Regions from separate parts of the Pseudomonas sp. KH_021 genome, predicted to be linked through region 2. Evidence: predicted binding sites of a transcription regulator. Region 2 holds the regulator's gene; the other holds the start of a gene.
What was found. Region 2 encodes sigma-54, which starts transcription at its own class of promoters, with help from an activator protein. Its sites were predicted from a motif close to ANTGGCATNNANNTTGCTNT; they were not measured.

Region 1 (15,667 bases), 770 kb from region 2:
ACTCGGTGATCAAAGGAGCTGGAGAGGTTCATCATCTTGCGAATCACGATCTGGCCCTTGATGACCACTGGCCGCTCGACAATCCGGTTGACGCCGATAATCGCGACTTCCGGGGTGTTGACCACCGGAGTGCTGGCGATGCCGCCCAAGGCGCCCAGGCTGGTCAGGGTGATGGTCGAACCGGACAGCTCATCGCGGCTGGCCTTGTTGGTGCGCGCTGCCGTGGCCAGGCGGCTGATTTCAGCGGCGTTGCTCCACAGGCTGCCGGCTTCGGCATGGCGCAGTACGGGCACCTTCAGGCCGTCTTCGCTCTGGGTGGCAATGCCCACATGCACGGCGCCGTGGCGGGTGATCACCTGGCCTTCGTCGTCGTAGCGGGCGTTGATCTGCGGGAAGTCACGCAGGGCCACGACCATCGCCCGCACCAGCAGTGGCAGCAGGGTCAGCCGACCACGACTTTCGCCCCATTTGTCGTTGAGGTGCACGCGCAGTTCTTCCAGCGCCGTGACGTCGATTTCTTCGACATAACTGAAATGCGCGACACGCCGCTTGGCGTCCTGCATGCGCTGGGCGATCTTGCGGCGCAGGCCGATGACCGGGATCTGCTGCTCGTCGGTGCGTTTGCCATAGGCGGCCACCGGCGTGCTGCTGGTCGACGTCGGTTGTTGCAGGAAGGCATCGAGGTCTTCATGCAAGATGCGCCCGGCCGGGCCGCTGCCATGTACATAACGCAACTCGATACCGGCATCCAGGGCGCGTTTGCGCACGGCGGGCGAGGCCAATGGCCGCTCATGGGCGTCACGTGGGACAGGCGCTGTGGGTTGGCGTGTCGGGGTGGCGCAGGTCTGCGGGGCCGGCGCAGGTGTCTGCGCTTGGGCGGGGGCCGCGGGCGCAGCCACGGGAGCGGCTTTGGGCGTGTCTTGCTGATGGTTGCCGTCGCCTTCGACTTCAATGCTGATCAGGATGCTGCCGACGGCCATGACTTCGCCTGGCTCCCCGCCCAGGGAAATGACTTTGCCGTGAACGGGCGAGGGGATGTCGACCATTGCCTTGTCGGTCATCACATCGGCCAGCACTTGATCTTCAACGACCATGTCGCCGACCTTGACGTGCCAGACCGACAACTCAACTTCTGCGATGCCTTCGCCAATGTCCGGCATCTTGATGACGTGCGTACCCATTTAAACCTCCATGACCCGTTTCAACGCCGCGCCCACGCGGGACGGCCCTGGGAAATACGCCCACTCCTGGGCATGCGGGTAGGGGGTGTCCCAACCGGTTACACGCTCAATTGGCGCTTCGAGGTAATGGAAGCAATGCTCCTGCACCAGCGACACCAGCTCGGCGCCGAAACCGCAGGTGCGGGTGGCTTCGTGAACCACCACGCAGCGGCCAGTCTTCTTCACCGAAGCGACGATGGTCTCAAGGTCCAGCGGCCAGAGGCTGCGCAAGTCGATGACCTCTGCGTCGATGCCGGTCTCTTCGGCGGCGACCTGGGAGACATAGACGGTGGTGCCGTAAGTCAGCACCGTCACGGCGTTGCCGGGCCGGGTGATGGCGGCGCTGTCCAGCGGCACGGTGTAGTAGCCGTCCGGCACGGCGCTGGCCGGATGCTTGGACCACGGCGTTACCGGGCGGTCATGATGGCCGTCAAACGGGCCGTTATAGAGGCGCTTGGGTTCCAGGAAAATCACCGGGTCATCGTTCTCGATGCTGGCGATCAACAGGCCTTTGGCGTCATAGGGGTTGGAAGGCATGACGGTGCGCAGGCCGCAGACCTGGGTAAAGACAGCCTCGATGCTCTGGCTGTGGGTCTGGCCGCCATAAATACCGCCGCCGCAGGGCATGCGCATGGTCATCGGGGCGGTGAAGTCACCGGCCGAGCGATAGCGCAGGCGCGCCGCTTCCGAGACGATCTGGTCGGTGGCGGGGTAGACGTAGTCGGCAAACTGGATTTCCACCACCGGGCGCAAGCCATAGGCACCCATGCCGACGGCGGTGCCGACGATGCCGCTTTCGGAGATGGGTGCGTCGAACACCCGCGACTTGCCGTACTTGGCCTGCAAGCCTTCGGTACAGCGGAACACGCCGCCAAAGTAGCCGACGTCCTGGCCGTAGATCACGACGTTATCGTCGCGTTCGAGCATGATGTCCATGGCCGAGCGCAGGGCCTGGATCATGGTCATGGTGGTGGTTGCCATAGCGTTTTCCACCTGGATTTTGTGGTTGTGATCGTTCATGTCAGATCCCTAGCTCCTGGCGCTGGCGCCGCAAGTGGTCGGGCATTTCTTTGTAGACATCCTCGAACATGGTCGCAGCGCTGGGAATCTGCCCGCCGGCGAGGGTGCCGTAGCGTTCGGCTTCTTTTTGCGCGGCGACGATCTGGGCATCCAGCTCCGCCGTTACTGCCTGGTGTTCTTCCTCCGACCATTGGCCGATGGCAATCAGGTGCTGCTTGAGGCGTGCGATCGGGTCACCCAGTGGGAAGTGGCTCCAGTCGTCGGCGGGTCGGTATTTGGACGGATCGTCCGAGGTTGAGTGCGGGCCTGCGCGGTAGGTCACCCATTCGATCAAGGTTGGGCCCAGGTTGCGCCGGGCCCGTTCTGCCGCCCAGCGGGACGCCGCATAGACCGCCATGAAGTCGTTGCCATCAACCCGCAGGGAGGCAATGCCGCAGCCCACGCCACGGCCGGCGAAGGTACTGGCTTCGCCACCGGCGATGGCCTGGAAGGTAGAGATGGCCCACTGGTTGTTGACCACGTTGAGAATCACCGGCGCGCGGTAGACGTGGGCGAAGGTCAGGGCGGTGTGAAAGTCGGATTCTGCCGTAGCGCCATCACCGATCCAGGCTGAGGCGATCTTGGTATCGCCCTTGATGGCCGAGGCCATGGCCCAGCCGACGGCCTGTACGAACTGGGTAGCCAGGTTGCCGGAAATGGTGAAGAAACCCGACTCCTTGACCGAATACATGATTGGCAACTGGCGACCCTTGAGCGGGTCTCGCTCGTTGGACAGCAGTTGGCAGATCATGTCAAACAGCGACACGTCGCGGGCCATCAGGATGCTTTGCTGGCGGTAGGTGGGGAAGCACATGTCGGTGACATTCAGCGCAAGCGCCTGGGCGCTGCCGATGGCTTCTTCGCCCAGGCTTTGCATATAGAAAGACATTTTCTTCTGGCGCTGAGCGGTGACCATGCGGCTGTCGAATAGCCGGGTCTTGATCATGGCACGCATGCCCTTGTGCAGGAGCTCGACTGGAATGTCTTCGGCCCAAGGGCCCAGCGCGTTGCCGTGCTCATCCAGAACGCGGATCAGGCTGTGGGCAAGGTCGGCGGTACTGGCGGGGTCAACGTCGATCGGTGGTTTGCCAACCTGGCCCGCATCGCTCAGGTGCAGATAGGAAAAGTCGGTCTTGCAACCGGGGCGGCCGGTGGGCTCGGGAACATGCAGACGCAGGGGTTCATAGTCGTTCATTGCTGTCTCTACGCTCGCTCTTGTCATGTGTTTTTGTTGGGCGCGTTTGAGCGGTGAAGCATTGGCTACAAGTCTGGCTCAGGGGCCGGGGCCCTGCTCAGTTGCCAGTCATTGGAAATAGCCATGGCTCATCATATTCCCGGCCCCAGAGAATATTTCTCTCAAGTTCGTTGCCTTCGGGGTGAGTTGGAGATAAATATTCTTTTTCGGCTCGGTAATGAGGTGAAACTTTCTTATGCGCAAACTGGATAGAACTGACATCGGCATTCTCAACAGCCTTCAGGAAAACGCCCGCATCACCAACGCCGAGCTGGCCCGCTCGGTCAACTTGTCGCCCACACCGTGCTTCAACCGCGTCAAGGCGATGGAAGAGCTGGGGGTGATCCGCCAGCAAGTGACGCTGCTGGCGCCGGAGGTGTTGGGGTTGGATGTGAATGTGTTTATTCACGTGAGCCTGGAGAAGCAGGTGGAGCAATCGCTGCATCGTTTCGAGGAAGAAATCGCCGAGCGCCCTGAAGTGATGGAGTGCTACCTGATGACGGGCGACCCTGATTATCTGTTGCGGGTATTGCTGCCCAGTATTCAGGCGCTGGAGCGGTTTCTCGATTACCTGACCCGCTTGCCGGGGGTGGCCAACATTCGCTCAAGCTTTGCGCTCAAGCAGGTGCGCTACAAGACGGCGCTACCATTGCCGGCCAACGGCCTAACCCTAAGGTAGGAGCGCGGCTTGCCGGCGATGAAGCCACCGCGTTGTGTCAGGCCTGACGTCTCGCAGGCAAGCCTGGCTCCTACCTCGGACGGCGGAGCACGCGCAGGTAGGAGCGCGGCTTGCCGGCGATGGTCTCGCCGCCAGACATCAGATACACCGCGGCGTCTGCATCGCCAGCAAGCTGTGCTCCTACAGAAAGCCGGTGGAATTGTCGTTGCTGTGTATCTTGCATGTCGCTTTGGAACGTCTGACACAAAGCACATTGGCGAGAGTATTACGAGCAACGGTTTTTTTGGTCGGCGCCTAAGCGGCGTCAGCAATATCACATATTCTTAACCACAGTTTTCACCCATTCATGGAGCTGCACGGGACGCTGATGCGAACGATCTGGAAGTCTTTTCGAGCGCTTTACTTCGCTGCGCTGATGATGTTGATCGGCTCGGGCCTGTTGAGTACTTACCTCGCGTTGCGCCTCGCCGCCGACCAGGTCGATGGCCTGTGGGTCGGTGCCTTGATGGCCGCCAACTATTTCGGCCTGGCCCTGGGGGGCAAGATTGGCCACCGCCTGATTGCCCGGGTGGGGCATATCCGTGCCTATGCGGCGTGTGCCGGGATCGTCGGCGCGGCGGTGCTTGGGCACGGTCTGACCGATTGGTTGCCGGCCTGGCTGATTCTGCGGGTGATCGTGGGCCTTGGGATGATGTGCCAGTACATGGTGATCGAAAGCTGGCTCAACGAGCAGGCTGATGCCAAGCAGCGGGGTGCGGTGTTCAGTGGCTATATGATTTCGTCCTACTCGGGGTTGGTATTGGGGCAACTGATTCTGGTGGCCCATCCAGAATTGGGCCTTGAATTGCTGATGCTGGTAGCTGCCTGTTTCGCCCTGTGCCTGGTGCCGGTGGCATTGACCCAGCGTATCCACCCGGCTGCCTTGCACCCGGCGCCGATGGAGCCACGCTTCTTTATACAGCGGGTGCCGCAGTCGCTCAGTACGGTACTCGGCGCAGGCTTGATCGTCGGTTCGTTCTACGGCCTCGCGCCGTTGTACGCCTCTAATCAGGGGTTGAGCACCGAGCAGGTGGGTCTGTTCATGGGTTTCTGCATTTTTGCAGGGCTGTTGGTGCAGTGGCCGTTGGGGTGGCTGTCCGACCGTTACGACCGGGCTGTGCTGATCCGCACTGCAGCTGCGGGCCTTGCCATCACTGCATTACCGCTGGCCATTTTGCCCCAGGCACCGATTGAGGTGCTGTTCGTTGCAGGCTTTATCGTGTCGTTGTTGCAGTTCTGCCTGTATCCCTTGGCGGTGGCTTTTTCCAATGACCACGTAGAAAGTGAGCGGCGGGTTTCGCTGACGGCCATGCTGTTGGTGACCTATGGCGTGGGAGCAAGCATTGGGCCGCTGGTAGCGGGCGTGGTCATGAAGTTTTTTGGCAGCCAGATGCTCTATGCGTTCTTCAGCTTTTTCGCGCTGGTGCTGGTGTGGCGAATTAGGCCTAAAGCCGTTACCAACTTGCACCAGGTCGACGATGCGCCGCTGCATCACGTGGCCATGCCGGCCGTTGGCTCGCCCTTGGCGGCGGCGTTGGACCCGCGGGTGGACGAGCAGGTGGTGCATGACCAAATGCACACAGCGCCTGAGGAGCCAGAAGAGCCAGGCCCTGCCGGCGAAACAGCGGATGAGGAAGTGGCTAAAGAAGGCCCGGCAGCCAACTCCCCAGGGTAGGAGCCAGCCTTGGCTGCGATGGCCACACCGCGGTGCATCAGGCAAACCGCGGCGCCTTCATCGCAGGTAAACCTTGCTCCTACAGAAGCATGTAGGAGCCAGCCTTGCAGGCTGTGTGAAAACTCAAAATTTGGTTGATTTAGGGGGTACTTGACCCCCTCCCGACTAGTCGATCGTCGCGTGTACGCGATTACAGGAGGTCGTTTTTTGAGTGGGTCGACTTTTGTCGGAGTTTTCACACAGCCTGCTTGGCTGCGATGGCCACACCGCGGTGCATCAGGCAAACCGCGGCGCCTTCATCGCAGGTAAACCTGCTCCTACAGAAGCATGTAGGAGCCAGCCTTGGCTGCGATGGCTGCACCGCAATAAGCCAGGCAAGCCGCGGTGCATTCATCGCGGCTAAAGCCGGCTCCTACAGGCGATAGGGCTATCAGTAGTCGTCTTGGTCGAAGCGGCGGGCTTCACGCTGGAGCTGGTAGACAAAGCGTTCGACGTTGCGCTGTACCAGGCCACTCATGTTGTGGAAGCGCATGCCGGTGAAGGTGGTGTCAAGCCGCTCCTCATAGTGCAGGTAGCGCAACTCCACCGGGGTATCGATCCTGCCGAAGGGCAGGTGAGCGGTAAATTTTTCATAGACCTGGCCCAATTGCAGGCGCTCGCTGATATCGCCTTCAAAACGCAGCTTGCAACCCGTGGCGGAAAGATCCAGCAATTTACCTTTGATGGCGCCCTTGCCCTTGAGCTTGCCGCCATCCAGGGCCACGTCCACCAGTTGCGACAGCTTGAGTGCGGCGCGAAAAGCATTGCGACGCTGGTGATACACCACCTCTTCAGGCATCGGGCCGCGATAGCAGCGGCTGTCGGTGGACTCGTCGATGCTCAGTGGTGCGTTGCAATCCCAGGCAATTCGCACGCCGTCGTGGAAGCCTTCGATACGAAACGGCTCGCCGTTTTGAAGGAATTTTTCACCGGTACGCGGGATCATTTCGTCCAGTGCAATACAACCGCTCTCGCGATCCACTTCTACCAGGAAACTCTGAAAGCGCTGGCTGCGCTCATGGAAGGTGATCACCAGCGGATCATTGGCTTCTTGCAGCGCGCGCAAGTTGGCGGCGATTTCAAGGGGGGTAGTGAGAACCTTGGGAGGCTGCGGCGCATCATCCGCGTGTGAGGCATTGAACACGGTTAATCAATCTCCAGGCAAAAACGACTACACGCGAGGCATTATTTTGCCATCATGTTCGACGCCTTCATAAAGTGAGTCAAGCCTGACTGAGCGCCCGAGGCTTGGCGAGCAGCGAGGTTGAGCCTCGGGCGTCGTACAGCGAAGGGGATTCACCGCCCATCAGGATGCGCAATTGATTGGCGGTGGAAGCCTGCTGCAACTGGATCGAGCGGCCATTGCGCTCGTTCACGGCCTGGCAGTCGGCCAACAGTTTGGAGAGCATATCGCCGCGTTCGCGTAGCAGCTTGCCTTGGGGAGAAGTGGCGGCCAATGCCTCAAGGCCCTTGTGATCAGGGCTCAGGTTGGCGCCGGCCAGCAGCTCGCTGCGTCGCCGGCCATGCTGGTCGAGCAGTACGATCAACGACTGCTTGCGCGCCAGGATATTTTCCAGCAAGGGCATGTCCCGGCCGTGCAGGGCCACCGACTCAGCTTGCAGCAACTCAAGCAACTGTTGCGCTGGAGCAAGGTCTTCTTCGATCAAGTGCAGCAAAGTGGTGTCGTGCATGGCGGGCTCTGGGTCTCAAGCGTCCTGGAATCAATGCGGGCGTCGGGTCAGCGCTGCGCTTCGAAGTTGAGCAGCTTGCTGGCGACGCGCTTGCTGTCGACCTGATAGCTGCCGTCGGCGATGGCCTGTTTGAGGGCCTCCACGCGAGACTTGTCGACCACCGGTTGGTCGCGCAGTGAATCGGTGACCTTTTGCAATTGCTGGGCCTCTGGGCTCAGGTGTACGGCTTCGCCGCTCTGCACAGTAGTGGAAGTGGCAGGTGCCGATGGCTCGTTGCTGGTGGTTTCCTGGGTGGCGCCGGCACGATTGCCGGTCGCCACCGAGGGCGGGGAATTCACACGACTGAAGTCGATGACCATGATTGAACAACCTCTGGATTCTGGACGCTTGCCTTATTTTCGACCGTTTCCGGGAAAACTTTAGGCGCATTTCAATCATGCGCTTCAAGGCCGACCCTTGTAGGACACAGTTTAGGAAAAGCGGTTCCTAACGGCTACTTTCAATAAGTATTAATTACATGGCCATTTACATAGCTATTCACATAGCCACTTCCACTTGCCCAGGCCCCGTGACCCGCGCCTTGATCACGCGCTTGGAGTTGAGGTTGCGCACCCTGATCTGCTCGCTCAGCCCGCCCTTGACCAAGGCTTCGCCCGGCATGCGAACGCTCAACGTGCCACTGCGGGCGATGATCACCACATGATCGCCCTTGCGCACCACCTCGGCCTGCTCCAGGTGTGCCGGGGTCAATACCTGGTCGATAACGGTCGCCCTCACCAGTTTTTGGCCAACGGCCTCATCCAGCGAGGTCAGGTATCCCTGGCTGAGTAAACCCACATCCCGCTCGCGCAGTGCTACGTCCTGCTCGCCCACGATGCTTTCGCGCTTGAGCGGGCGGGTGACGCTGACCACATTGCGAAACAGCTTCACCTGGGCGGGCACGAACACCGTCCAGGGGCCGCTGCCATCACAGCGCACTCGTACGGTGACGCGTCCCATGGGCTGCGCCGGGCTTTCCAGGGTGGCTGTCAATTCCTTGTCGCACCCCGGCATACGCAAGCGAGGGTCCAGCGGGTTGACCTGGATCTCGAAGCGCCCTTCGGTTTGGCTGCTCGCCAAATAATCTTCGACAGTGAACTCAAGAAACCCCTGAGTGACGCCGATAAGCTGTTCGGGCAAGGTAACGCCGTCCGCCAACGATTGATGGCTTTGAGCTATCAAGCAGAGCAGGGGCAGGGCGCGTAGCAGGTGACGGGCCGGGCGTCGGAATACTGTCGTTTTTGCGTTCATGTCACTAAAAAGCAAGGGCCGTGCCGATTGACTGGATACGGTCCACGGGTTCGATCAAAGGAGTCTGACATGGCGGGTGTAATGGATTCGGTCAACCAGCGCACTCAGCTGGTGGGGCAGAATCGACTTGAGCTGTTGTTGTTTCGACTTAACGGCAAGCAGCTCTATGGGATCAACGTGTTCAAGGTGCGTGAGGTGCTGCAGTGCCCCAAGCTGACCATGCTGCCCAAATCAAGCCCGGTGGTTCGCGGCGTGGCGCACATTCGCGGGTCGACCCTGCCGATTCTGGATCTGGCGATGGCGACGGGTTTGCCGGCGATCAGCGATGTGCAGAACACCTTCGTCATCATCACGGAATACAACACCAAGGTTCAGGGCTTTCTGGTGCACTCGGTGGAGCGCATCGTCAACATGAACTGGGAAGAGATCCATCCGCCGCCCAAGGGCACGGGTCATGATCATTACCTGACGGCCGTGACCCGGGTTGACGACCAGTTGGTGGAAATCATCGACGTGGAGAAGGTCCTGGCAGAAGTAGCACCCGCCAATGAAACCATCTCCGCTGGTGTCGTGGATGAGGCGATCCAGCACAAGGCTGTCTCACTGCGGGTGCTGACGGTGGACGACTCTTCGGTGGCGCGCAAGCAGGTCACCCGTTGCTTGCAAACGGTAGGGGTCGAAGTGGTGGCGCTCAACGATGGCCGCCAGGCGCTGGACTACCTGCGCAAGTTGGCCGACGAAGGCAAGCGCGCGGATGAAGAGTTCCTGATGATGATTTCCGACATCGAAATGCCGGAGATGGACGGCTACACGCTGACCGCGGAGGTCCGCAACGACCCGCGCATGCAAAAGCTGCATGTCATCCTGCATACTTCCCTGTCCGGTGTCTTCAACCAGGCGATGGTCAAGAAAGTGGGGGCGGACGATTTTCTGGCCAAGTTCAAGCCGGACGATCTGGCCGCCCGCGTGGTCGACCGCATCAAGGCAACGGATAACAGCTAAGGGCGCAAGCCCTTGGCAGCACACATGGTTTTTAGAGGCGGCAAATTTGTCTACGGGTAACCTGGATTTCGAGCAATTCCGGATTTTTCTGGAAAAAGCCTGTGGCATTCTGTTGGGCGAGAACAAGCAGTATCTGGTAGCCAGCCGCCTCAATAAGCTGATGGAGCAGCAGGGGATCAAGTCGCTGAGCGAGTTGGTGCAACGCATCCAGTCCCAACCACGCAGCGGTCTGCGCGAGCAAGTGGTCGATGCCATGACCACCAACGAAACCCTCTGGTTTCGCGACACCTACCCCTTTGAAGTGCTGAAGAACAAAGTGCTGCCCGAGCAGATCAAGGCCAACCCGGGCCAGCGCCTGCGGATCTGGTCGGCGGCCTGTTCATCGGGGCAGGAGCCCTATTCGATGTCGATGGCCATCGACGAGTTCGAGCGCAGCAACCTGGGCCAATTGCGCATGGGTGCACAGATTGTGGCCACCGACGTGTCCGGCTCCATGCTCAATACCTGCAAAACGGGTGAGTACGACAGCCTGGCCATCGCCCGCGGCCTGTCGCAGGAGCGTTTGCATCGCTATTTCGACCCCAAGGGGGCGGGGCGCTGGGCGATCAAGCCACCGGTGAGCGGTCGCGTCGAGTTTCGCGCCTTCAACCTGCTCGACAGCTATGCTGCCTTAGGCAAGTTCGACATCGTGTTCTGCCGCAATGTGCTGATCTATTTCTCGGCCCAGCTCAAAAAAGACATCCTGTTGCGCATCCACGGCACCCTGAAGCCGGGCGGTTACCTGTTTCTGGGCGCATCGGAAGCCTTGAACGGCTTGCCGGATCACTATCAGATGGTCCAGTGCAGCCCAGGGATCATCTACCAGGCCAGGTAGGCGCCAGGCTTGCCTGCGATGGCCATAGGTATCTACACAATTCTGGGGCAGCGCGGCTCTTGTAGCCGCTGCCGAGGTACGAGGCTGCGATCGGCGGCGAAGCCGTCGTAAATTCAGGCCCTTCGGTGTGCCTGATGGATTACGGTCTCAGGTTTTACGGCCGCTTCGCTGCCGATCGCAGCCTCGTACCTCGTCAGCGGCTACATTCGTAGCAGTAGACGAGTTCAGCGAGGCCAGGTCCGGGGACGTAGTCCTCGCAAAGCCTGTACTCGCGGTGTATCTGAATACTGAAGTGCCAGGTTTTACGACTGCTGCGCAGCCGGACGTGGCCTCGTTCTACTCGTCCACTGCTACGAAATGCAGTACACCAAAAGATGTGTAGATACCTATGCTGCGATGGCCACACCGCGGTACATCAGGTAAACCGCGGCGCATTCATCGCAGGCAAGCCTGGCTCCTACCGGACGGCGGCGTGTGAGAGTGGTGGTCCGGCATCCCGGTTTACCCGCGAAGCTTTTGATGGCCCCCATTGCCGCTCCATCGCCACCAAGCGGTAATTCCTTGCCGCTTTTCCTGCCGTTGCCGCCTGCGGCAAATCCCCCAAACCCCGCGATTAAAGGCCCTTAGCTAGTTGGCACGCTGTTTGCTCAAGCTTGCTCAACGATCCCTTTGGCCAAACCCGCGCAGGTTTTTCGACATGAGCATCAGCTTCGACAAGGCGCTCGGCATCCATGAAAAAGCACTGGGCTTTCGCGCCCAGCGTGCCGAGGTGCTGGCCAACAACATCACCAATGCCGACACCCCGAACTACAAGGCACGTGACCTGGATTTCGCCGATGTGCTGGCGGCCCAGAGCAGCAAGAGCGCGTCTGGCCACTTTTCGCTGGAGCGCACCAACGCTCGCCACATCGAAGCCGATGGGCTGGCCAGCATTGGCGATGAGTCGCTCAAGTACCGCACCCCGATGCAGCCCTCGGTCGACCAGAACACCGTCGATGCCCAGATGGAGCAGTCCAACTACGCGCAAAACGCGGTGGGCTTCCAGGCCAGTTTCACGCTGCTCAACAGTAAATTCAAAGGGCTGATGTCGGCCCTGCGCGGAGAGTAATCCATGTCCCTCGCCAATGTGTTCAACATCGCCGGCAGTGGCATGAGTGCCCAGACCACGCGCCTTAACACCGTCGCCAGCAACATCGCCAACGCCGAAACCGTCTCGTCCAGCATCGACCAGACCTATCGCGCCCGCCACCCCGTGTTCGCCACCACCTTCGAGCAGGCCCAGAACGGTGTCGGCCAATCGCTGTTCCAGGATCAAGGCGAAGCCGGGCAGGGCGTGCAGGTGTTGGGTGTGGTGGAAGACCAGAGCAATCTGGAGGCCCGCTACGAGCCCAACCATCCGGCGGCGAACAAGGACGGCTACGTCTATTACCCGAACGTCAATGTGGTCGAAGAGATGGCCGACATGATCTCGGCCAGCCGTTCGTTCCAGACCAACGCGGAATTGATGAACACCGCGAAAACCATGATGCAGAAAGTCCTGACGCTGGGTCAGTGATAAGGGGTTTGGCATGAGCACCACCGATACCTCCAATAACGTCAGCACCTCGGTGCTGAGCTCGCTGCAAAAGCAGACGAACACGGCCAATGCCAACAGCGGCACGGCTGGCAGTGCGCTGGGCAAGGATGCGTTCCTGCAATTGCTGGTGACCCAGATGCAAAACCAGAACCCGCTGGACCCGCAAGACAACGGCGAATTCGTTGCCCAGCTGGCGCAGTTCAGCAGCCTGGAAGGCATGCAGTCGCTCAACGATTCGGTGAACACCATCGTGAGCTCCTTCCAGTCGTCCCAGGCGCTGCAGGCCTCATCCTTGGTGGGGCGCAGCGTGATCGTGCAAACCGACTCGGCGGTGCTCGACCCCGCCAAGGGTGTGGATGGCTCGATCAACCTGACCTCGTCCAGCACCGGCACCACTGTGGGTGTCTACGACAGCGCCGGTGAGCTGGTTCGCACGATCGACCTGGGTACCCAGGCCAGCGGCAATGTGAGCTTTAGCTGGGATGGCAAGGACGGTGACGGCCAGGCCGTCGATGCCGGCACCTACACCTTCAAGGCCAGCGCTACCGTCGACGGCGTGGCGACGGCCATGACCACCAGCCTGCCAGCCACGGTCAACAGCGTGACCATGGGCACCAACGGCGGGGAAATGATGCTCAACCTTGCAGGCCTGGGCAGCGTTGCCCTGTCGAACGTTCAAACCATTGGAATTTAAGGCCGATCAAGCGGCAGGAGTCAGACTATGTCCTTCAATATCGGCCTGAGCGGCATCAACGCTGCCAACAAGGCATTGAACGTTACCGGCAACAACATCGCCAACGTTGCCACCACCGGCTTCAAATCTTCGCGCGTCGATTTTGCCGACCAGTATGCGGCGTCGATCCGCGCCACCACCGGCAAGACCACCGTCGGCAGCGGTGTGGCGTCCGCCTCTGTTTCCCAGCTGTTCGGCCAGGGCAATATCGGCGCCACCGGTCAAAGCCTTGACCTGGCAATCAATGGCAGCGGCTTCTTCGTGCTCGACAGCAACGGCTCGAAAATCTACACCCGGGCCGGCGCCTTCTACAGCGACAAGCAAGGCAATGTGGTCGACGTCAACGGCAACAACCTGCAGGGCTACGGCGTGGACGCCAGCGGCACCGTGATTCCGGGCGCCTTGACTGACTTGCGGATCGACAGCTCGAACATCTCGCCGAAAAGCACCGGCACCGTTGCCGAAACCATGAACCTCAATTCCAGCGCCGCCAAGCCAAGCGTTACGCCGTTCGACCCGGCAACGGTGAACAGCTACAACTACACCTTCAATACTGATGTCTACGACAGCCAGGGTAACGTCCACCAGATGAATCAGTACTTCGTGAAAAACGATGCTGCCAACTCCTGGACGATGTACACCACCATCGACGGTCGCAGCCCGGCCGACCCGAGCAAGACCGATCCGCTGGTTAATACCCTGACGTTCAAGTCTGATGGTTCTATCGACAAAGACGCCATGCAGCCGGGCGCAGTGGCGGGGGGCATGACCATCACTGACGACAAAACCTTCAGCCTGACCGGTTGGACGCCCGCGGCCAAACAGGCCGATGACAGCTGGGCAGCCAACGGCGCGGCGTCCAATGCCACCGGCATCACTTTGGATATGCTGGCCGCCACCCAATACAACTCCACCTCGGCCGTCACCGCCAAGTCCCAGGACGGCTATGCCACCGGTGAACTGGCAGGCCTGACCGTCGACAGCAACGGCGTGCTGTTCGCCAGCTTCACCAACGGCCAGGACAAGGCTGTCGGCCAGGTGGCCATGGCGAACTTCGCCAACAACCAGGGCCTGACCCCGGTTGGCGGCACCAACTGGAAAGAGTCCTACTCCTCCGGCGTGCCGGTGGTGGGGGTGCCGAATGCCGGCACCATGGGTGAAATCGCCTCGGGCGCCCTGGAAGACTCCAACGTCGAGTTGACCAGCGAACTGGTCAACCTGATCAAGGCCCAGAGCAACTACCAGGCGAGCGCCAAGACCATCTCCACCGAAAGCACCATCATGCAGACCATCCTGCAGATGACCTGATGAGACAGATATTGCCTTAATGCCGACCAGTTAAGGCTCATGACCTGTGGGGCCTGTGGGAAATAATAGATGTGGGAGCGGATTTATCCGCGATGCGCCGCGCGGGCGGCGCGCGATCTCAAGAGCAAAGGAAAAGCCAAGGCGGGCACCTCGTGGGGCTCATGCAATCTGTTGACAGGCATTCTGCGGGTTCACCCTGAGAATGAAGGGGGAGAACCGTATCAAGGCTTCCAAGTGCTTGCCTGGGGTTTTGCGCTGTTGTCCAAATCGAGCGCCGCCCGCGCGGCGCATCGCGGCTAAAGCCGGCTCCTACATTTGTTGCAACGTGCCATGGCCTGTGGGGTAGGGGTTGTTAGCCTTGGTGGTTCGGCTTTTGATTTTTGTGGGCTCGGTGGGGATTGCGCGATTGCGCGTGGCTGACAACTCCACTCTCACAGGCCATGGCACGTTGCAACAAATGGGAGCAGGCTTTAGCCGCGATGCGCCGCGCGGGCGGCGCGCGATCTCAAGAGCAAAGGAAAAGCCAAGGCGGGCACCTCGTGGGGCTCATGCAATCTGTTGACAGGCATTCTGCGGGTTCACCCTGAGAATGAAGGGAGGAGAACCGTATCAAGGCTTCCAAGTGCTTGCCTTGGGTTTTGCGCTGTTGTCCAAATCGAGCGCCGCCCGCGCGGCGCATCGCGGCTAAAGCCGGCTCCTACATTTGTTGCAACGTGCCATGGCCTGTGGGGTAGGGGTTGTTAGCCTTGGTGATTCGGCTTTTGATTTTTGTGGGCTCGGTGGGGATTGCGCGATTGCGCGTGGCTGACAACTCCAATCTCACAGGCCATGGCACGTTGCAACAAATGTAGGAGCGACGGGGGCGCCTAGCCCTTGGTCGCGATGCGCCGCGCGGGCGGCGCTCGATTTGGACAACAGCGCAAAACCCAAGGCAAGCACTTGGAGGCCTTGCCCGGCTAAAGCCGCACACACAGGGTTGCCCCGCTAATAGGTCCCCTATGCAAAAAATCTTAATTGCCGCACTGCTACTCCTCTCCCTCCCGGCCCAATCCGCCCCGGCCCCCTTCTTCAAATGGCAAAGCCTGTCCACCGGTCGTTACATGTGCGCCCAGGTCGACCCCGGCAAAGGCTGGATGAAATTCGCAGGCCCCTTCAACAATGCCGGTTGCCGCCCTTAGGTTGCCGCTGGCGGCAAAACACCGCCGTTTTACCGACGCCCGTCATCCCCCATAACCCCCCCCCCAAAGC
Region 2 (15,667 bases):
CATCTTCGTCGTGCTCGGCCTGGGAGAACAAGTCCATGGCGATCCAGTCCGGGTCAGTCTGGCCATCGCACACCACCAGGATTTCCGAAGGGCCGGCGATCATGTCGATGCCGACCTGGCCAAATACATGGCGCTTGGCAGTGGCCACATAGATATTGCCTGGGCCAACCACCTTGTCGACACGCGGCACGCTTTCAGTGCCATAGGCCAAGGCTGCAACGGCCTGGGCGCCACCGATGGTGAAAACCCGATCGACACCGGCGATGCAGGCCGCCGCCAGTACCAGTTCGTTGATCTCACCGCGAGGCGTCGGCACCACCATGACCACTTCAGTCACGCCAGCCACCTTGGCAGGAATGGCATTCATCAGCACCGACGAAGGATAGGAAGCCTTGCCGCCAGGGACATACAAACCAGCACGATCCAATGGCGTGACTTTCTGGCCAAGCACGGTGCCGTCGGCTTCGGTATAGCTCCAGGAATCCTGTTTTTGCTTTTCGTGGTAGCTGCGCACACGCTCGGCAGCTGTTTCCAGGGCCTGGCGCTGTTCGGGCGTGATGCGGGTCAGCGCCAGTTCCAGGCGCTCGCGGTTGACGATCAGGTCGTCGATGGAGGTCGCCTGGACACCGTCGAAACGTTGGGTGAACTCCACCAGCGCCGCGTCGCCGCGCTCGCGCACCGCCTTGATGATGTCGAGCACGCGCTGGTTGACCGAATCGTCAGACACGCTTTCCCAGCTCAGCAGATGATCCAGATGTCGGGCGAAATCCGGGTCAGCAGCGTTGAGTCGGCGAATTGCAGTGGACGTGGTCATAGCGTGGGCCTCGATAATTGGCAAATGCTCAGGCGCCCTAAAGTAGCAGTCGATCCGCGCGGGCACCTGAGAATTCTGGCTATGACACGGATAGACGGGCGCGACCTGGGGTCGCGCAATACTGTCAGCCGCGGTGTCGCGATTCCACAGCCTGACGCAGGACGTCGATCAGGCTCTGAATGCGGGCGTGCTGCATCTTCATCGATGCCTTGTTGACCACCAGCCGGGAACTGATCTCAGCGATCATCTCCTGGGGTTCCAGGCCGTTGGCACGCAGGGTGTTACCGGTATCGACAACGTCGATGATCTTGTCAGCCAGGCCAATCAGCGGCGCCAGCTCCATCGAGCCATACAGCTTGATGATGTCGACCTGACGGCCTTGCTCGGCGTAGTAACGCTTGGCAACGTTGACGAACTTGGTTGCCACGCGCAGACGGCCCTTGGGCTCGACCGCACCGACAGCACCCGCGGTCATCAGCTTGCAACGGGCAATCTGCAAGTCCAGTGGCTCGTACAGGCCCTGGCCGCCGTACTCCATGAGCACGTCCTTGCCAGCAACGCCCAGGTCGGCGGCGCCATGCTCGACGTAAGTCGGCACGTCAGTCGCCCGGACGATCAGCAGGCGAACATCTGCCTGAGTGGTAGGAATGATCAGCTTGCGGCTTTTATCCGGATTTTCGGTCGGCACAATGCCGGCCTCTGCCAACAACGGCAGGGTATCGTCAAGAATACGGCCCTTGGACAGCGCGATGGTCAACATGGGAAACGTCGTTCCTTATCAGGATACTTCTCGTCGAATGGTAAGCCGATTCGACGCGAATCAATTCAGTCCGGCATGTCGGGGCGCCTCCCTGCGCCCCTCAAGAAAAACTAGCCCGGCACGCGACGGATCTTCGCGCCCAGCATTTGCAGTTTTTCCTCGATGCATTCATAACCACGGTCGATGTGGTAGATGCGGTCGATCAGGGTATCGCCCTCGGCTACCAGTGCCGAGATGACCAGGCTGGCCGAAGCCCGCAGGTCGGTCGCCATGACCGGCGCGCCCTTGAGCTTTTCGGTACCAGTGACGATGGCAGTGTTGCCTTCAACCTGGATCTTGGCGCCCATGCGATGCAGCTCATAGACGTGCATGAAACGGTTTTCGAAGATGGTCTCGATCACAGCGCCGGTGCCGGTGGCAATGGCGTTCAGCGAGACAAACTGCGCTTGCATGTCAGTCGGGAAGGCAGGGTACGGCGCGGTACGCAGGTTGACAGCCTTGGGCCGCTTGCCGTGCATGTTCAGCTCGATCCAGTCAACGCCGGTGGTGATCTCGGCGCCCGCTTCCTTGAGTTTCTCCAGTACCGCTTCAAGGATGGTCGGATCGGTGTCCTTGACCTTGACGCGGCCACCGGTAACGGCTGCGGCCACCAGATAGGTACCCGTCTCGATACGGTCAGGCATCACGTTGTAGAACGTCGGATGCAGGCGCTCGACACCGTCGATAGTGATGGTGTCGGTACCGGCGCCGCTGATCTTGGCGCCCATGGCAATCAGGAAGTTGGCAAGGTCCACCACTTCTGGCTCGCGCGCAGCGTTCTGCAGTACGCTCTGGCCTTTGGCCAGGGCCGCGGCCATCATGATGTTCTCGGTACCGGTCACGCTGACGGTGTCGAAGAAGAAGTGCGCACCGCGCAGGCCACCCTCAGGCGCCTTGGCCTTGATGTAGCCACCTTCGACCTCGATCTTCGCGCCCATGGCTTCCAGGCCGCGAATGTGCAGGTCAACCGGGCGCGAGCCGATGGCGCAACCGCCCGGCAGCGCGACTTCGGCTTCACCGAAGCGAGCAACCATCGGGCCCAGTACCAGGATCGAGGCGCGCATGGTTTTCACCAGCTCGTAGGGCGCGATCAGGGTCTTGATGGTGCGTGGATCGATTTCCACCGACAGCTTTTCGTCGATCACAGGCTCAATGCCCATGCGCCCGAACAGCTCGATCATGGTGGTGATGTCGTGCAGGTGCGGCAGGTTGCCGACCGTGACCGGGCCATCGCACAACAGAGTCGCGGCAAGAATCGGCAGGGCAGAGTTCTTTGCCCCGGAGATGCGGATTTCGCCATCAAGACGAACGCCGCCAGTAATAATCAGTTTGTCCATAGGGATCTCGACGCCAATTGGCTCAGGTACGCTCAGCCCAGGCTGCGCTGCTGAAAAATTTCATGGTGACCGCGTGGATGCTGCCATCGGCAATCCAAGGGTTCAGATGAGCATAAACCGCCTGCTGACGCTTGACAGGGCTCAGGCCTGCCAACTCGTCGCTGATCACGTTCAACTGGAAGTTGCAGCCTTCGCCTTCAACTTCGACCTGGATTCCTGGCAACTTTCCTTCAAGAAAGCTCTTAACTTCTACGGCCTGCATGCTCAACCTCAATCGGCGCCCAACGCGCGCGGGTCGGCCATCATACAAAAAAGCCCTTCGCCTGCGAACCCCGCAATGGGGAACTCTGACAAAGGGCCTCGGGATTTCAATCCTGGACCAGCAATTCGGTCAACTCGCTGACCTGGGCAATTTCTCGCATATCGTCGGGCATGGTCCTGATCGACAGCGTTTTACCCAACGACCGGGCACTGCGCATAAAAGACAGTAGCAAGGACAAGCCCACGCTGCTGGACTTCTCAACACCAGAACAGTCAACCACCAACGCCGGTTCCGCGCAGGCCTTGATCAGCGCCTGGCCTTGCTTAAGCAAGGTGGGTCCCGAGCGGTAGTCGAGCACGCCATGCAGGCTCAACTGCCCTGGAGCGTCAGCGCGTACTTCGCTGGTCGTCATTGTGAGTTCTGCTTCTGTGTTTCAGCGGCTTGGTCGGTCTTGGCCTTGGCGTCGGCTACTTCGCCGGCCCAGTTATTGATGGTCTTGTCCAGGTCATTGCCATTGCGCTGCATGGCATCGGCGAACTGGTCACGGAACAGTTTGCCAATGTTAATGCCATTGATGATGACATTACGGACTTTCCACTCGTCATTGATTTTTTCCAGCGTGTAGGAAACCGGGTAGATGGCGCCGCTTTGACCCTTGACCTTCATGTCAACGCTGGTGCGATCGCCACTTTCATCCTTGGCAGGCGAAACGGTGATGCCCTGGTTCTTGTACTCCAGCAGCGCGTTGCCATAGAACTGCATCAGGCTGCGCTTGAAGTTCTCCTGGAAGCGGGCCATCTGCTCCGGGGTCGCCTTGCGCGAGTACTTGACCGTCATGATGCTGCGAGAGACACCGTCGGCGTCCACGACCGGCCCGACGATGCCGTTCAGCGCATCGTAGAACGCACTCGGATTGGTCTTGTAGATTTCTTTGTTTTTCTCAAGGTCTGCCAGAAGACGCGTGGTGGTGTCCTGGATCAGCTCATGGGCCGACGGGCCAGTAACGGCATGCGCCAGCATCGGCAGGGCCGCCAACAGAACCAGCAGGCCACGTCGCAGAATAGACATCATGGAATAACTCCTCATTTCACTTGGCTTCTTTGCCAACACTATTGAGCAGGAATTTGCCGATAAGGTCCTCAAGCACCAGCGAGGACTGGGTGTCGTGAATCGTTGCGCCATCCTTGAGCAGTTTGTCTTCACCACCCACGCTGATGCCGACGTACTTTTCACCCAGCAACCCCGCGGTCAGGATCGAGGCAGTGGAATCGGCGGGCAGGTTGTCCACGCGTTTTTCCAGCTCCAGGGTCACCCGACCGGTAAAGGTGTCGCGGTCCAGATCGATTGCAGTGACCTTGCCGATGGTCACACCGGCCATGGTCACTTTAGCTCTGACAGTCAAACCTGCGATATTGTCGAAGTAGGCGTAAAGTTTATAAGTGTCGGTGCTCGGAGTAGCCGACAGGCCACTGACGCGCAGCGCCAACAGTAGCAGCGCCAGAATCCCGGCCAGCAAAAACAGGCCGACACCGATTTCCAGGGTGCGGTTTTGCATCAGAAATCTCCAAACATCAAGGCGGTCAAAATAAAGTCCAGGCCCAGCACTGCCAATGAGGCATATACCACGGTCTTGGTCGTGGCACGACTGATCCCCTCTGAGGTGGGCTCGCAGTCATACCCTTGGAAAACGGCAATCCACGTGACCACAAAAGCAAACACCAGGCTCTTGATCACGCCATTGAGTACGTCATCGGTGAACGACACGCTGTTTTGCATGTTGGCCCAGAACGAGCCTTCATAGACGCCCAGCCAGTCAACCGCCACCCACGAACCACCCCAAATGCCGACCACGCTGAAGATCATGGCCAGCAGTGGCAGCGAAATGAATCCGGCCCAAAGCCTGGGCGCAACGATATATTTGAGGGGGTCGACACCGATCATTTCCAGGCTGGAAAGCTGCTCGGTCGATTTCATGTTGCCGATTTCAGCTGTCAGCGCCGAGCCTGCGCGCCCGGCGAACAACAATGCGGTGACCACCGGCCCCAACTCACGCAACAGCGTCAGGGCGACCATCTGCCCCACGGCCTGCTCCGAGCCATATTTGGTCAGGATGCTGAAGCCTTGCAGGGCCAGCACCATGCCGATGAACACACCCGAGACCACGATGATTGCCAGCGACATCACGCCGACGGAGTAGAGCTGCTTGACCAGCAGTTGAAAGCCGCCGCCGATGCCGCCACGCCCGCCCAGGGCATGGATCAGGAACAGCGTCGAGCGCCCCATCACCGCCAACACATCGATGGCCGAGCGACCGAACCGCCGAATGCGTTCCAGTAGAGATTTTCTGCGCATCAACGCTTCCCCAGTAAATCAGCGCGGTAATCCGGCGCAGGAAAGTGGAAAGGGACTGGCCCGTCCGGGTCGCCTTTCATGAATTGACGAATGCGCGGGTTATCGGAGTTCATCAACTCCTGCGGCGTGCCCTGCCCCAATACCTGGCCGTCGCCGACCACGTAGATGTAGTCGGCAATACTCGCGGTTTCGGCCAGATCGTGGGAGACCACGATACTGGTAATGCCCAGGGCATCATTGAGCAGGCGAATCAGGCGCACCAGCACGCCCATGGCGATCGGGTCCTGACCCACGAAGGGTTCGTCATACATCAGGATCTGCGGATCCAGGGCAATGGCCCGGGCCAGCGCTACACGGCGCTTCATGCCACCGGAAAGCTCGTCAGGCATCAACTCGATGGCACCGCGAAGGCCAACGGCCTGCAGCTTCATCAAAACAATGTCTCGAATCATTTCTTCGGGAAGTTGGGTGTGCACCCGCAGCGGAAAGGCGACGTTCTCGAATACATCCAGATCGGTGAACAGGGCGCCGCTCTGGAACAGCACGCCCATGTGCTTGCGGGCATCGAACAGATCGCTGCGCGAGAGCTTCGGCAGGTTCTGGCCATTGACCCAGACCTCGCCACTGGTAGGCCGCAACTGCGCCCCCATCAACCGCAACAGCGTCGTCTTACCGCACCCCGATGGCCCCATGATTCCGGTGACCTTGCCACGCGGAATACGAATATCGACGTTATTGAAGATACTGCGCGCACCGCGCTTGAAGGTAAGGCCCTTCAGCTCGACCGCGTAGGCGTTATCGGCACTCATCTAAACTCCTTGCGATGCAGCCTCTTACTCAGACGCTCACCCCCTTCTTGGAGGCACGCGGACACTGGGCGGGCCGAACTGGCGGCGAACTATATCACCGCTGACACCCTCGCCCCAAGGCCTGCGCCGCGCTTGTTCAGCCCTGCGACAGGCGCTTGGCGACGATCGCAGGTGAGGCTTTCGCGCATTACCGCTATAATCGTCGCCTTTTCATCAGGCAATCCGATTTCCGACATGAGCCAATCCAGCGACCTGATCCAATCCGCACAGCGCACCATCCGCCTCGAGCTTGAGGCCGTTGAAGGCTTGCTGGCGCACATCGATGCCGATTTCGTCCGTGCCTGCGAGATGATTCTGGCCAGCAAGGGCCGCGTCGTCGTGGTCGGCATGGGCAAGTCTGGCCACATCGGCAACAAAATAGCCGCCACCTTGGCCAGCACCGGCACAACCGCCTTTTTTGTGCATCCGGCCGAAGCCAGTCATGGCGACATGGGCATGATCACCAAGGATGACATCATCCTGGCGCTGTCCAACTCAGGCTCCACCGCCGAGATCGTCACCCTGCTGCCGCTGATCAAGCGCTTGGGCATCCAGCTGATCAGTCTGACCGGCAACCCTGATTCGCCCCTGGCCAAGGCCGCCGAGGTCAACCTCGACGCGCGCGTTGCCCAGGAAGCCTGCCCGCTGAACCTGGCACCGACCTCCTCGACCACCGCAACACTGGTGCTGGGCGACGCCCTGGCCATAGCCCTGCTCGAAGCCCGCGGCTTTACAGCCGAAGACTTCGCCTTTTCGCACCCCGGCGGCGCCCTGGGCCGTCGCTTGCTGCTGAAAGTGGAAAACGTCATGCACGGCGGCGAAGAACTGCCGCAGGTGGTCCGTGGCACCCTGCTCAAGGACGCCCTGCTGGAAATGTCCCGCAAGGGCCTGGGCATGACCGTGGTGCTGGAAGCCGATGGCAGCCTGGCCGGGATCTTTACCGACGGCGACCTGCGCCGCAGCCTGGACCGCAGCATCGATATCCATACCGCAAAAATCGAAGATGTCATGACCCCGCACGGCAAGACCGCCCGCCCGGACATGCTGGCCGCCGAAGCCTTGAAGATCATGGAAGACCACAAAATCAGCGCGCTGGTGGTGGTCGACAAGGCCGAAAAGCCGGTGGGCGCCCTCAACATGCACGACCTGCTGCGCGCCGGAGTGATGTAAATGAGTAACGATCTACTGCAACGCGGTAAAGCCATCAAGCTGGCTGTCTTCGACGTGGACGGCGTGATGACCGACGGTCGCCTGTATTTCCTCGAAGATGGCAGCGAATTCAAGTCGTTCAATACCCTGGACGGCCAAGGCATCAAGATGCTGATGAACAGTGGCGTGACCACCGCCATCATCAGTGGCCGCAAGACCCCAGCAGTGGAGCGACGCGCCCGCAACCTCGGCATCCCGCATCTTTATCAGGGCAGGGAAGATAAATTGGTGGTTCTGGACGAGCTTCTCGGCCAACTCAACCTAAGCTATGAACAAGTGGCCTATCTGGGTGACGACCTGCCTGACCTGCCGGTGATTCGCCGGGTGGGCCTGGGCATGGCCGTGGCCAATGCTGCCGCCTTTGTGCGCGAGCACGCCGATGGTGTCACCCAGGCACGCGGCGGCGAAGGTGCCGTGCGTGAGTTCTGCGAGCTGATCCTGCGTGCCCAGGGCAACCTTGAAGCGGCTCACGCCCATTATCTGTAGAGCGATTCATGTTCATTAAAAAAGCCCGCAATATTGCGCTGTTCTGTGTCGCTGCCGCGCTGCTGGCAGCCGTCGGCTACTGGAACATCAGCCCGCAAAGCTTTCTCGACAATAAACCGGTCGTGACCGTCGACGAGAACGCCATCGACTACTACGCCCTCAATGCGCGCAGCGTGCAGTTCCTGCCCGATGGCAAGCTGCAATATGAAATGACCGCCGACAAGGTGGAGCATGTCATGGCCAGCGAGGTCACCCTGCTGACCAAACCCGACCTGCAGATGTATCGCGGTACCGCCTACCCCTGGCATGTGCAGAGCGAGCGCGGCGAGGTCAACCCCGACGGCACCGAGGTCGAGCTGATCGACTCCGTGCGCATCGCCCGCACCGACCAGAAAAACCGCGCCACGCTCATCACTTCCTCGCGCATCACGGTATTCCCGCAGAAGGAATATGCGCAAACCGAGCAAGCCGTTAGAATCGAGGGCGCTGGCGGCGTGACCACGGCCACAGGCATGAAAGCGTATTTGAACGACAGCAGGATCAACCTGCTGTCCAACGTAAGAGGACAGTATGAGGCTCGTTAAAACCCTTCCTTTCTTGCTCAGCGTGGGCGCAGCACTGGGAAGCGTGAGCGCCTGGGCTCTGCCGACCGACCGCGACCAGCCTATCCGTATTCAGGCTGATGACGCGCAGCTCGATGACAAGCAAGGCATTGCCACGTACAAAGGTGATGTCATCATCACTCAAGGTTCGATGAAGATCACCGGCAACACCGTCACTCTGACCCGCACCCCCGCTGGCGATGTCGATGTGGTGACCGCCATCGGTAGCCTGGCGTACTTCGAGCAACAGCAAAAAGCCACCGACCCGGAAAAGGTCAAGGCCTATGCTGTGACCATCCAGTATCACTCCACGCAAGACCGTATCGTGTTGATCGACCAGGCCAAGGTGATCAACCAGGGCAACACCACCGAAGGCGAGAAGATCGTCTACGACACCGCCACTCAGGTGGCAACCGCTGGCCGCGCTGGAGGCGGTGTGAAAACACCACGCCCACGCATCGACATGGTCATCCAGCCGAAAAAGAAAACCGACGAGCAAAAGGCCCCGTAATGGCGACTCTGAAAGCCCAACACTTGGCCAAAAGCTACAAAAGCCGCCAGGTCGTGCGCGACGTCAGCCTGTCCATCGACAGCGGTCAGATCGTCGGCCTGCTGGGCCCCAATGGCGCTGGCAAGACCACCTGTTTCTACATGATCGTAGGGCTGGTGCAGGCTGACCAGGGCCGCGTGCTGATTGATGACATCGACGTCAGCCACCAACCCATGCACGGTCGCGCCCGTGCCGGTATCGGCTACCTGCCGCAGGAAGCCTCGATCTTTCGCAAGCTGTCGGTGGCCGACAACATCATGGCCATCCTGGAAACCCGCAAGGAGCTGGACAAGGCCGGCCGGGTCAAGGAGCTGGAAAGCCTGCTGCAGGAGTTCCACATCAGCCATATCCGCGACAACCTGGGGATGAGCCTGTCGGGTGGCGAGCGGCGCCGGGTCGAAATCGCCCGCGCACTGGCAACCGCGCCCAAGTTCATCCTGCTCGACGAACCTTTTGCCGGTGTCGACCCGATCTCCGTAGGTGATATCAAGCAGATCATCCATCACTTGAAAGCCAAGGGCATCGGCGTTCTGATCACCGACCACAATGTTCGTGAAACCCTGGATATTTGCGAAACCGCTTACATCGTCAATGATGGCCAACTGATCGCCGAGGGCGACTCGGACGCCATCCTGGCCAACGAACTGGTGAAAGAGGTTTACCTCGGCCACGAGTTCCGCCTGTAATTTCGAGGTGTTTGGCGAGTTGCCTGGAGCGCTTGACTGTCACTAAATTGTTACGGTGCTCTAGGCAAACACTTCAGATTCAGGCATATAACTTGCTTATGTTTGGCGCTCCGGCGCCCTGTAGTGGATGGCGCATGTGCGCCGGCAAATAAGGTGTAAAGCCCCTGCCATGAAACCATCGCTCGTCCTAAGAATGGGCCAGCAACTGACGATGACACCTCAGTTGCAACAGGCCATCCGTTTGCTCCAGCTGTCGACCCTGGACCTCCAACAGGAAATCCAGGAAGCACTGGAATCGAACCCGATGCTCGAACGCCAGGAAGAAGGCGACGACTTCGACAACAGTGACCCACTGGCCGATAACATCGAACAGAAAACCCCGTCGGACCTCCAGGAGCCCAGCTACCAGGAAAACGCACCGACCGTGGAGAACCTTGAAGAAGGCGAGTGGAACGAACGCATCCCCAACGAATTGCCGGTCGATACGGCCTGGGAAGACATCTACCAGACCAGCGCCAGCAGCCTGCCCAGCAACGACGATGACGAGTGGGACTTCACCACCCGCACGTCCGCCGGCGAAAGCCTGCAGAGCCACCTGCTCTGGCAGTTGAACCTGGCGCCGATGTCCGACACCGACCGCCTGATTGCCGTCACCTTGATCGACTGCATCAACAGCCAGGGCTACCTGGACGAAACCCTCGAGGAAATCTGCGAGTCGTTCGACCCGGAGCTGGACATCGAACTGGACGAGATCGAAGCCGTCCTGCACCGCGTGCAACAATTCGAGCCCGCCGGCATCGCCGCCCGCAACCTGGGCGAGTGCCTGTTGTTGCAACTGCGCCAACTGCCGCCCAAGACGCCTTGGCTAACGGAAGCCAAGCGTCTGGTTACCGATTTCATCGACGTGCTCGGCAGCCGTGACTACAGCCAGCTGATGCGCCGCATGAAAATCAAGGAAGACGAACTGCGCCAGGTGATCGAGCTGGTGCAGAGCCTCAACCCGCGCCCCGGTTCACAGATCGAGTCGTCCGAACCCGAGTACGTGGTGCCAGACGTGATCGTGCGCAAGGACAGCGAGCGCTGGCTGGTGGAGCTGAACCAGGAATCAGTGCCGCGTTTGCGCGTCAATCCGCAATACGCAGGCTTCGTTCGTCGCGCCGACACCAGCGCCGACAACACCTTCATGCGCAATCAACTGCAGGAAGCCCGCTGGTTCATCAAGAGCCTGCAAAGCCGCAACGAAACGCTGATGAAAGTTGCCACCCAGATCGTCGAGCACCAGCGCGGCTTCCTGGACCACGGCGACGAAGCCATGAAGCCTTTGGTGCTGCACGATATCGCCGAGGCAGTAGGCATGCATGAGTCAACTATTTCGCGGGTTACCACCCAGAAATACATGCATACCCCGCGCGGTATCTACGAGCTGAAGTATTTTTTCTCAAGCCACGTCAGCACCTCTGAAGGCGGTGAATGCTCGTCTACAGCCATCCGCGCGATCATCAAAAAACTGGTTGCCGCGGAAAATCAGAAAAAGCCATTGAGTGACAGCAAGATCGCTGGTTTACTGGAGGCACAGGGCATCCAGGTAGCCCGTCGCACCGTCGCCAAGTACCGCGAGTCCCTCGGCATTGCACCGTCGAGCGAACGCAAGCGATTGATGTAACGGCCTTGAGATGAGCCACAGCGTTTCAGTGGCAAGCCCGTGGGCTTGCCTCTTTATGCACTGGCAACATAGGAGAAGCTGTATGCAAGTCAACATCAGTGGACAACATGTAGAAGTCACCGAGCCATTGCGCACCTACATCGGGGAAAAACTCGATCGACTGGAGCGTCACTTCGACAAGATTACCAATGTGCAGATCATCCTCAAGGTCGAAAAGTTGCAGCAGAAGATCGAGGCTACCCTGCAGATTCCCGGCAATGAGGTTGTTGCCAATGCCGAGCATGAAGACATGTATGCCGCTATTGACTCCCTTACCGACAAGCTCGATCGCCAACTGAAAAAACACAAGGAAAAACAGCAGAGCCTCCTGAATGGCCAGGCTGCTCGCTGACACCCCCCTCACATGATCCGACTTGAAACTATCCTGACCGCCGGCCGTTCTCTTGTGAACGTGCCGGGCGGCAGTAAAAAGCGTGTACTCGAACAAATTGCAAATCTGATCCACCGGGAAGTACCCCAGCTGGATATGCAACTTGTGTTCGAAAGCCTGATTGCCCGTGAAAAACTGGGCTCTACCGGTTTCGGCAATGGCATTGCCATTCCTCACTGCCGGCTAAAGGGGTGCGACGGCCCCATCAGCGCCCTGCTTCACCTTGATGCACCCATAGATTTCGACGCCATCGACGGCGCACCGGTAGACCTGCTGTTCGTTCTGCTGGTCCCGGAGGCTGCCACCGATGCTCACCTGGAGCTGCTGCGCCAGATAGCCAGCATGCTTGATCGCAAGGACGTTCGTGATCGCCTGCGTACCGCGAGCAGCAACGAAGCCCTGTATCAAGTCGTCCTGGATGAACAGAGCGGTCACTAATCATGCGTTTGATCATCGTCAGCGGCCGATCCGGCTCAGGTAAAAGTACTGCACTCGATGTACTGGAGGATAACGGCTTCTACTGCATCGACAACTTGCCGGCAGGCCTGCTGCCGCAATTGGCCGAGAATGCGCTGATCAATACCGAGTTGCTGCAACCCAAGGTTGCCGTTTCCATTGATGCGCGCAACTTGCCCAGCCACTTGACGCGCTTTCCCGAACTGCTCGATGAAGCACGTGGCCGGCACATCCATTGCGACGTGTTGTACCTGGATGCCGATGAAGAAACCCTGCTCAAGCGTTTCTCCGAGACACGTCGGCGCCATCCACTGACCAATCCCTCGCGCTCGCTGGCAGAAGCCATCCGTGTCGAGAGCGATCTGCTGGGCCCGATCGCAGACCTTGCCGACCTCAAGATCAACACCACCAACCTCAACCTCTACCAACTGCGTGACACCATCAAGTTGCGCCTGCTGGACAAACCCGAGGCGGGTACGGCGTTTTTGGTCGAATCGTTCGGCTTCAAGCGCGGCATGCCAGTCGATGCCGACTTGGTGTTTGATGTGCGCTGCTTGCCCAACCCCTACTGGAAGCCGGAACTGCGCGATCATTCAGGGCTTGAACAACCCGTGGTCGACTATCTCGCTGCCCAGCCCGATGTCGAGGAAATGTTCCAGGACATCTCCAGCTATCTGCTCAAGTGGCTGCCGCGCTTTGCCGCCAGTAACCGTGCCTACGTCACGATCGCCATTGGCTGCACAGGCGGACACCATCGCTCCGTTTATCTGACCGAGCGCCTGGGCCAAGTCCTGCAGCAATCCCTCAAGAATGTTCAGGTTCGCCACCGCGACCTCAGCTGAAAGGACCCTCCCCGCGATGCCCGCTCTTGAAATCACCATTATCAACAAGCTTGGCTTGCACGCTCGCGCGGCAGCCAAGTTCGTCGGCGTCGCTGGCCAGCACCGCTGCCAGGTCCGAGTCGGGCGCACACCCGAGACCATGGTCGACGGCAAGAGCATCATGGCCGTCATGATGCTGGCTGCCGGCAAGGGCACCCATGTTCACCTGAAAACGGAAGGCGACAACGAACAGGAAGCGCTGGATGCGCTGGTGAAGTTGATCAACAACTACTTTGATGAAGGCGAGTGACAGCCCCCCCCCCGATAAACTACACCGTCTGCCTGACACACCGCGGTGCAGCCATCGCTGCGGTCCGGCGTTCCGGCAAGCCGCGCTCCTACAAGGGTCGGTGTAGGAGCCGGGTTTACCCGCGATGACGGCCTCAAGCCAACGCCGTATCCATCACCATCATCAAACAAAACCCGATGCACAAGCCAAGGCTGGCCAGGGCGGCATCACGCGTGATTACACGCCGCCCGCAGTGAGTTTTTCCGGGGCCAGCAGCACTTCAAGCTGCTGACGATCCAGGTCGGTGTGCTCCAGCGCCACATCGATGATCGGGCGCCCTTCCTTGTAGGCAGTCTTGGCTATTTCGGCAGCCTTCTGGTAGCCGATGATCGGGTTCAGGGCCGTCACCAGAATCGGGTTGCGCGCCAACGCTTCCTTGAGCTTGGCTTCGTTGACCTTGAAGGTGGCGATCGCCTTGTCGGCCAACAGCTGACCACCTAGGTAATGGTATTAATTACTAAATAATAAATAGAATCATTACAACATCTGTGTGCGACGGACAGCAAAAAGCCCGACACGGTGGTCGGGCTTTAAGGGAGGTGCGCTGGCTTTTGTGGGAGCTGGCTCTGCCAGCGAATAGGCCCACCACAGAAATACCCTGCAAAGCCACATCACACAGCGGATAAGCCCCCACCCGGCTCCACCCATCCAAGCCCTCAATGGGGCTTTGAGGGTCTCATTCGCTGGCAGAGCCAACTCCCACAAGGTCAAGGCTTTTGATTGAATGTGGGAGTAGGCTTGCCGGTATCCCGGACCACCGCGAAGCGTTTTAGCTACCGGCCACGGTCATTTTTTCGATCAGGATCGACCCAGTGTGAATATTGCTGCGGGTTTCAAGATCACTGCCAATCGCGACTATTTGCTTGAACATGTCTTTCATATTCCCGGCAATCGTCACTTCCTGGACTGCAAACTGAATCTCGCCGTTTTCGACCCAGAAACCCGACGCGCCACGCGAATAATCGCCAGTGACCATGTTCAGCCCCTGCCCCATCAGTTCGGTGACCAGCAGCCCACGGCCCATACGGCGCAACAGCGCTACCTGGTCTTCATCCCCGTGAGTCACGAACAGGTTATGCACGCCACCGGAGTTGGCGGTACTGGGCAGGCCCAGCTTGCGACCTGAGTAAGTCCCCAGCACATAGGAGACCAAGTGGCCATTTTCGACGAACGGTTTGGCGTAGGTCGCCAGCCCGTCTCCGTCGAAGGATGCGCTGCCCAAGGCACGCGGCAGGTGAGGACGCTCGTCCAGGGTCAGCCACTCGGGGAACAGGCGCTGACCCATGGTACCTTCCAGGAAGGAAGACTTGCGGTACAGGTTGCCGCCGGAAATGGCCGACAAGAAGCTGCCGAACAAGCCGCCCGCCAGTTCTGCCGAAAACAGCACCGGCACTTCACAGGTCGGCACCGGCCGTGCACCCAGGCGGGCAGCCGCACGCTCTGCGGCACGCTTCCCGATGATCTCGGGAGCAGCCAGCAACTTGCCCTCGCGGTTAACGTCGTACCAGTAGTCGCGCTGCATCTGGCCATCGCCTTCGGCAATCATCACGCAGCTGAGGCTGTGGCGAGTCGAGGCATAACCACCGATAAAGCCGTGGCTGTTGCCGTACACACGGCAGCCTTGGTGGGTATTGAGCGTGGTGCCATCGGCGTTCTTGATGCGCGAATCGGCGTCAAAAGCCGCCGCCTCGCAGATCAAGGCTTTCTCGATGGCTTGCTCGGGGGTGATGTCCCAGGCGTGATATAGATCGAAATCGTGCAGATCGCGAGCCATCAACGCTTTGTCGGCGAGGCCCGAGCATTCGTCCTCGGAGGTGTGCTTGGCGATTGCCAGGGCAGCCGCCACGGTTTCACGAATGGCCTCAGGGCCGCTGGCCGAGGTGCTGGCCGAGCCTTTGCGCTGCCCAACATAAAGGGTGATGCCGAAACCCTGGTCGCGGTTGAACTCAACGGTTTCGACTTCGCGCTGGCGTACGCTGGTGGACAGGCCCTGTTCCAGCGAC

Region 1: a site for sigma-54 is predicted at 11,433-11,452, ahead of flgB (flagellar basal body rod protein FlgB). Genes of this name have one in related genera too.

Annotation. Positions count from the first base shown of each region.
Region 1 is NZ_CM174477.1:1,633,972-1,649,638, forward strand. It holds gene AC3IX4_RS07730 (dihydrolipoamide acetyltransferase family protein) at 1-1,181, opposite strand, end outside; gene AC3IX4_RS07735 (alpha-ketoacid dehydrogenase subunit beta) at 1,182-2,240, opposite strand; gene AC3IX4_RS07740 (3-methyl-2-oxobutanoate dehydrogenase (2-methylpropanoyl-transferring) subunit alpha) at 2,242-3,474, opposite strand; gene bkdR (Bkd operon transcriptional regulator BkdR) at 3,710-4,192, shown strand; gene AC3IX4_RS07750 (MFS transporter) at 4,560-5,906, shown strand; gene AC3IX4_RS07755 (flagellar brake protein) at 6,337-7,089, opposite strand; gene AC3IX4_RS07760 (flagella synthesis protein FlgN) at 7,169-7,636, opposite strand; gene flgM (flagellar biosynthesis anti-sigma factor FlgM) at 7,684-7,995, opposite strand; gene flgA (flagellar basal body P-ring formation chaperone FlgA) at 8,174-8,926, opposite strand; gene AC3IX4_RS07775 (chemotaxis protein CheV) at 8,996-9,928, shown strand; gene cheR (protein-glutamate O-methyltransferase CheR) at 9,975-10,802, shown strand; gene flgB (flagellar basal body rod protein FlgB) at 11,500-11,910, shown strand; gene flgC (flagellar basal body rod protein FlgC) at 11,914-12,357, shown strand; gene flgD (flagellar hook assembly protein FlgD) at 12,371-13,072, shown strand; gene flgE (flagellar hook protein FlgE) at 13,100-14,419, shown strand; gene AC3IX4_RS07805 (hypothetical protein) at 14,489-14,719, shown strand; gene AC3IX4_RS07810 (hypothetical protein) at 15,418-15,597, shown strand.
Region 2 is NZ_CM174477.1:867,696-883,362, reverse strand. It holds gene hisD (histidinol dehydrogenase) at 1-814, opposite strand, end outside; gene hisG (ATP phosphoribosyltransferase) at 939-1,574, opposite strand; gene murA (UDP-N-acetylglucosamine 1-carboxyvinyltransferase) at 1,685-2,950, opposite strand; gene AC3IX4_RS04195 (BolA family protein) at 2,973-3,212, opposite strand; gene AC3IX4_RS04190 (STAS domain-containing protein) at 3,319-3,624, opposite strand; gene AC3IX4_RS04185 (MlaC/ttg2D family ABC transporter substrate-binding protein) at 3,621-4,283, opposite strand; gene mlaD (outer membrane lipid asymmetry maintenance protein MlaD) at 4,300-4,767, opposite strand; gene mlaE (lipid asymmetry maintenance ABC transporter permease subunit MlaE) at 4,767-5,564, opposite strand; gene AC3IX4_RS04170 (ATP-binding cassette domain-containing protein) at 5,564-6,373, opposite strand; gene AC3IX4_RS04165 (KpsF/GutQ family sugar-phosphate isomerase) at 6,608-7,582, shown strand; gene AC3IX4_RS04160 (KdsC family phosphatase) at 7,583-8,107, shown strand; gene lptC (LPS export ABC transporter periplasmic protein LptC) at 8,116-8,691, shown strand; gene lptA (lipopolysaccharide transport periplasmic protein LptA) at 8,678-9,220, shown strand; gene lptB (LPS export ABC transporter ATP-binding protein) at 9,220-9,945, shown strand; gene AC3IX4_RS04140 (RNA polymerase factor sigma-54) at 10,115-11,608, shown strand; gene hpf (ribosome hibernation-promoting factor, HPF/YfiA family) at 11,691-11,999, shown strand; gene ptsN (PTS IIA-like nitrogen regulatory protein PtsN) at 12,012-12,476, shown strand; gene rapZ (RNase adapter RapZ) at 12,479-13,336, shown strand; gene AC3IX4_RS04120 (HPr family phosphocarrier protein) at 13,353-13,625, shown strand; partial or broken gene aspA (aspartate ammonia-lyase) at 13,842-14,096, opposite strand; gene pmbA (metalloprotease PmbA) at 14,434-15,667, opposite strand, start outside.